Alkalinema sp. FACHB-956: one gene and its partner. The protein of the gene in region 2 binds, or shares a complex with, the protein of the main gene of each other region. Links are inferred from orthologs where the notes say so. Each region holds a gene or a part of one and is shown on either strand. Other genes may lie near its edges.

Region 1 (3,163 bases), on a different replicon or contig from region 2:
ACATGGGGGTGCATGACATGGAACGCCAAGCCCTCAACGTCTTTCGGATGCGGCTGATGGGTGCGGAAGTGGTGCCCGTGGAAGCCGGAACCGGAACCCTCAAGGATGCAACTTCCGAAGCGATTCGCGACTGGGTCACCAACGTGGAAACCACCCACTACATTCTCGGCTCTGTGGCTGGCCCCCACCCCTATCCCATGATGGTGCGGGACTTCCATGCGGTGATCGGCCAGGAAACCCGGCGGCAATGCCAGGAAAAATGGGGCGGGCTGCCGGATATTTTGATGGCCTGTGTGGGTGGCGGTTCCAATGCTATGGGGCTGTTCCATGAATTTATCGAAGACGCTTCAATCCGCATCATTGGCGTGGAAGCAGCGGGCTTTGGTGTGGAGTCGGGTAAGCACGCCGCCACGTTGACCAAGGGGCGGGTGGGCGTCCTACATGGGGCCATGAGCTACCTGCTCCAGGATGAGGATGGCCAAGTGATTGAACCCCACTCTGTCAGTGCTGGGTTGGACTATCCCGGTGTTGGCCCTGAGCACAGCTACCTGATGGACATTGGCCGTGCCGAATACTACGCCGTCACCGATCAGCAGGCGCTGGATGCGTTCCAACGCTTATCGCAACTGGAAGGCATCATTCCGGCGCTGGAAACCTCCCACGCGATCGCCTATCTGGAAACCCTCTGTCCGCAACTGGAAGGCAGTCCCCGCATTGTCATCAACTGTTCTGGCCGTGGGGATAAGGATGTATTAAGCGTGTCGAAACTGTTGAATCCCTAACTGGGTATTTGCAAGTGGGACTTTTAACGATTAACCCTGCATAGCGTGGGTTCATGGGGGGCGCGATCGTCGGGGCTGCTCCGCAGCGAAGATCGGGGAACTTCTCCCCGCCCCCCTGCGACGTCAGGGGACTCTACTCCCCCGACACCCCCCGAAAGTAAATTCTGCGTTTTAAGGACAGGGGATTTGTGAGGGACACTTGTGTTGTTGAGATCACGTTCAAAATAGACAAACCTGAATAGCCAAAAAGAGGGAATTCAAGCCAATGATGCTTCGATTCCCTCTTTATTATGTTTTGGTCTTTTTATGTTCTGGTCTGTGATGACGAACTAGAACTGGCGGAGAAAGCGTAGATCGCTGTTGTAAAGCCGACGAATATCGTCGATCTGGTGCATGACCATCGCCAGCCGCTCCACGCCGAACCCAGCCGCAAAGCCTGTATAAACTTCCGGGTCATACCCCACGGCTTTCAGCACATTGGGATCCACCATGCCGCAGCCCAGAATTTCCAACCAGCGGCCCTTCCACTTCACATCCACCTCTGCCGACGGTTCCGTGAAGGGGAAGAAGCTAGGCCGGAACCGCACTTCGAGGTCATCCCCCAGCAATTGCTGCAAGAACACCTTGATCGTGCCCTTCAGATCCGTAAAGGTCAGCCCCTCATCCACTGCCAAAATTTCCACCTGGTGGAACACGGCGGAGTGGGTTGCGTCCACCGTATCGCGGCGATAGACCCGTCCCGGCACCACAATCCGCACGGGTGGCTCGTTGTTCTCCATGTAACGCACTTGCACCGTAGAGGTGTGGGTGCGCAGTAGGTTGCCATCGGGGAGGTACAGCGTGTCCTGCATGTCCCGCGCGGGGTGATCCGGCAGGAAGTTGAGGGCTTCAAAGTTGTAGTAGTCGGTTTCCATTTCCGGGCCTTCCGCTACGGCATAGCCCATGCCCACAAAAATGTCTAAAACCGTGTCGATCGTGCCATGGAGCGGGTGGATACGACCTTGGGGGCGATAGGTCCCCGGCATCGTCACATCCAGGGTTTCCGCTTCTAATCGAGCTTGGATGGCCGCCGCTTGCAGTTCCGTCCGGCGGTTGTCCAAGTCCGTTTGGATGGCTTCCTTGACCTCATTGGCCCGCGCACCGATTTTAGGCCGATCGGCGGGATCCAATTTGCCCATACCTCCCAACACCTGCGGAATCGGGCCTTTTTTGCCCATGTATTTCACACGCAGTTGTTCCAGTTGATCTAAGTCAGTGGCAGCGGCGATCGTGGCCTGCGCCTCCTGTTTGATCAACTCCAATTGGGCTTCAAGATCGGAAATTTGCACCGTCGTCATACCAGGAATGGAACGCCTTAGGACTTATAGCTTTGAACTATACCAGTGTAGAGGAAAGTCGTCGGGATTCGTTGAAGGATTCGCTGGGGATTGACTCGCGATCGCCCCCCGATCAGCCCAAAGTTCTGTACCCTAGAAACTCTGGGACTCACTTGGGACTCACTACCTTCAGTTTTGTGCGGCAAGTTTTATGCGGCTTTTGATTAGTAATGACGATGGCATTTTTGCGATCGGGGTGCGGACGTTGGCGAATACCTTGGCGGCGGCAGGCCATGAGGTGACGGTTGTGTGCCCCGATCGGGAGCGATCGGCCACGGGCCATGGCTTGACCCTGCACCAACCGATTCGTGCCAATCCTGTGGAAGGCATTTTCCATCCCCAGGTGACGGCTTGGTCTTGCTCGGGGACGCCGTCGGACTGCGTCAAACTGGCGCTGTGGTCTTTGCTGGATCACCCGCCGGATTTTGTGGTGTCCGGGATTAACCACGGGGCGAATTTAGGAACGGATGTGCTGTATTCCGGCACCGTCTCGGCGGCGATGGAGGGCGTGATCGAAGGGATTCCCAGCATTGCCATGAGCTTGACCAGTTTCGCTGCGAAGGATTTTCAGCCCGCCGCTGATTATGCCAAAACGCTGTTGGGGCAATTGGCCCAAACGCCCCTCTCGGAAATGATTCTCCTCAATGTCAACGTTCCGGCAGTGGCCGCCGAGGAAATTAAGGGCGCGATCGTCACCCGCCAAGGCATTCGGCGCTATATCGAAGTGTTTGAAAAACGGCAGGATCCACGGGGTAAGACCTACTACTGGCTGGCCGGGGAAGCGATCGAGGAGGTGGATGATCCCGAGGCAGATCATGAAATCCCCTCCGATGTCGAGGCCATTCGCCAAAACTTCATCACGATCACGCCGCTCCAGTACAACTTAACGTCCCACAAAACTTTGAAGTCCCTCGAAAATTGGCTAGAGCAGCCCTAGCGGGGGCGGGAAAAGGCGGACTTAATGGGTGGATTTACCTATTTAGGTGGAATGGAGGTCACCCGATG
Region 2 (3,422 bases):
AAGCCCAAAAATTTAGAGCCACCCCGTTTGACATCACAAACAAGAGTGGCTCGGTCAGATGCTAAAATCCTCATCAAGCCTCCTTGCTGTGCACTCAGCGAGGGGGAATAGCTACCCGGAGTTGTTGCCGCAACAAAGGGTAGTGCCCTAAATTTTCAGGATCCCAGCGGCCCCGTGCTTCATGCCAAACCGTCTCGTAAAAGAAGGATGTCCACGCAACCGCTATGAACAGCTAGATTACGGAGAAAGTAGACCCCTGTCAATCCGTATTTGCAAAAACCGATCGAGTATCATTTGATACTTCAAAAACCATCATCCAAAACCAAACAACCCAAGCTGGAATTAGAACATACAACCCATAAAAAATAGAGGCGATCAACTCCTTTTAACAAAGTGAGCATCTCGCCTCCAATATGAAAACTATAGATTACGAATCACAAGCACAAACACGATCGCAAACACAATCGCCTTAGCTACGTAACTCAACCTGGAACTTCTCCACCAACGCATCACGAACCTTCTGTTGCACCGGATCAACATCCGCATCCGTTAACGTTCGATCGTCCGTGCGGTACACCATCCGAAACGCTAAACTCCGCTTACCTTCCGGCACTCGATCGCCCTTATACTCATCAAACAACTCCACCGATTCCAGTAAATTGCCCCCCGCTTTCCGGATTGCCCGCTCCAGATCGGAAACCGAAACCTTCGTTGCCACATAAAACGCCAAATCGCGATCGCTGGCAGGATAGGTCGAAAAAGGTTGGAACACCGGAACCATAGCTTCCTCCGATTCCAAATTCTTGTAAATCAGATCCAAATCCCACTCAAACACATACAACCCATCCGGCAACCCGCGTTCTTGACACAATTGCGGATGCAGTTGGCCAAAGGTTCCCAACCGCTCACCTCGGATCCACAGAGAAGCCGTCCGTCCAGGATGGAGGCGGGCATCGCGGCTATCAGGCTGGTATTCCACCGGCAACTTCAATTGATCAAACACCGCATCCAACAGCCCCTTCGCCTCAAACCAAGTCATCGGAACTTCCTTGACCCCGCGAAGCCAACGCCCCCGCGAAGTATCACCACCAAGAATCCCACCTAGGACTTCCCCTTCCCCTAAACCATCCTCATCCTGGAAGAAGACATGGCCAATATCAAAACCATTCAGCGCACCATTTCCCCGCTCTAGGTTGTACTGGCAGGCTTCAATCAACCCATCCATCAAATTCGTCCGCAGGGCCGAATATTCCACAAACAGCGGATTACTCAACACCACCTGCCGATCGCTCCCCGGCTTGCCCAAGGAATAATGCATCAACTCCGTTAAGCCAATGCCCCGCAACGCCGATCGCAATTTCCGCAGCACTACCTGCTCCAGCGAGAGAAAACCCACTTCCCCCTTATCCGGCAAGGTATCGGCAAAATTATTGAAACCATACATCCGGGCAATTTCTTCAATCAGATCAATTTCCCGTTCCAGATCTCGGTAGCGGTAGGGCGGCACCGTCACCGTCCACACCCCTTCCCCGGTAGCCGTCAGTTGGCAATTCAACGCCACCAAGGCTTTTTCCACCTCGGCGGCTTCCAGTTCGCTCAGATCATCCCCGCGCACCACCATGCCCAGCACCTGCTTCACCCGATCGAGGCGCAGTTCGATCTCACGGGTTAACGTAGCCGGACGATGATCGGCAATCGCCTGGGCCGTTACAGTCCCCCCCGCCAACTCCGTGATTAACTGCACCGCCCGCCGTTGCGCCAGTTCCAGTTCCGCTAAGTTAACCCCCCGTTCATAGCGCGCCGAAGCCTCCGATCGTAACCCTTGACTGCGGGCCGATCGCCGAGTCACCGCTGCATCAAACAGCGCCGCTTCCAGCAACAGATTCGTCGTCCCGTCAAACACTTCCGTCGCTTCGCCCCCCATCACCCCTGCCAGGGCCACCGGGCGATCGTTGACCGTAATAAACTGCGTTTGCTCCGTGGCCGTCCGTTCCTGGCTATCCAAGGTCACCAAGGTTTCACCCGCTGTCCCAAAACGAACCCCCAGCTTTAGCTCGTCACCGCCCGCGACCTGCTTTAACCGATCGAGGTCGAAGGCATGTAAGGGTTGTCCCCATTCCAACATGATGTAGTTCGTCACATCCACCACATTATTAATCGGGCGTACCCCTGCCGCCTGTAAGCGGCGCTGCAACCACAGGGGAGAGGGGCCAATTTTGACGCCCTCAATCACTGTACCGATATAAGCAGGACAGGCTTGGGGGTCAGCAATGTCGATCGTTAACTGTGCTCCCGCCGTCGCAGTCACTTCTTCCGATCGCGGCATTTTCAGCGGATTACCCGTCAGCGCCGCCACTTCCCGCGCAATCCCAATCATACTCAGGGCATCGGCCCGATTCGCCGTGGAGGTCAAATCCAAAACCACCTCATCCAACCCCAGCAAAGGCCGAACATCCGTCCCGGGTTGGATGTCACCCCCGATCGTTTCATCGAAAATATGGATCCCTTCTGAGTCTTTCGTCAGGCCCAACTCCGCGAGGGAACAAATCATGCCATTCGACGGTTCTCCCCGCAGTTTGGCAGGTTTAATTTTCAGCCCTGCATCTCCCACCCGGGGCAAAAAGCTACCCACCGTTGCCACCGGGACAAAAATATCCGCGCGGACATTGGCAGCCCCGCAAACGATCTGGTTGATTTCTCCTGTTCCAATATCCACTTGGCAGACGCTGAGTTTATCCGCATTGGGGTGCTGCTGCCGCTCTACCACACGACCCACCACAACACCATCCGCCCAAGTGCGACGATCCTCGATATCTTCTACTTCAAAGCCTGCCATGGTCAGCAGGTCTGCTAACTCTTCCGCAGATTGAGAAAAATCAACCAGGTCTCGCAACCAGTTCAGGGAAATACGCATCAGAAATTGACTTTGATCATTAGGCCGTGCCCATTGTACCGTTCCCCCGGCTCCGGTGGCTGCCCCCCCAGCCCTAGAATTCAGGGTCAGGGTATCATCTAATTACGGAGGGGTGATCGGATTCCAGAATCGGAGAAAGAGATCCAGAGATGCAAATCTCCCATTCGATCGGATTTCACACCCCAATCGCGCAGGATCACAGCCTAGCTGAATAATGCTCATTCTTTCGCCATCAGTTCAAGCGTTCCATAGTTCCGTAATCGGGATGTTTTCTAGATGACTCCAATAGTTTCCCCATGTTACTTCTGGCAAACTCGGTGAATAATAGAGTTTGAAGAGAGCAAACTATACGGAGAATTCCCTAAGTCCTTAGTATTAAGTACTTAGTATTAAGTACCCAGGTATTTAATCAGAAGATGCCAGTGCTCTCAACGCTTGAAAGTCGTTCACACCCATTGGAATTTCCTGATAACGGTTTCCCATTAACGGGGAAATAAACGCTAAAAAA

What was found.
Region 1: the proteins of pheT (region 2) and pheS are in contact, whole or in part, in a crystal structure (PDB 6P24), measured with the Escherichia coli proteins. The link is inferred for Alkalinema sp. FACHB-956 from one-to-one orthologs.

What each region holds. Positions count from the first base shown.
Region 1 is NZ_JACJRC010000001.1:751,158-754,320, forward strand. What follows is about bases 116-2,953. They hold pheS (phenylalanine--tRNA ligase subunit alpha), read right to left. Parts: upstream 2,120-2,953; coding sequence 1,112-2,119; downstream 116-1,111. Other genes in these bases: trpB (tryptophan synthase subunit beta), read left to right, coding at 116-782; surE (5'/3'-nucleotidase SurE), read left to right, coding at 2,310-2,953. Also shown: more of trpB, read left to right, coding at 1-115; more of surE, read left to right, coding at 2,954-3,095.
Region 2 is NZ_JACJRC010000042.1:29,296-32,717, reverse strand. The notes cover bases 193-3,289. They hold pheT (phenylalanine--tRNA ligase subunit beta), read right to left. Parts: upstream 2,915-3,289; coding sequence 470-2,914; downstream 193-469.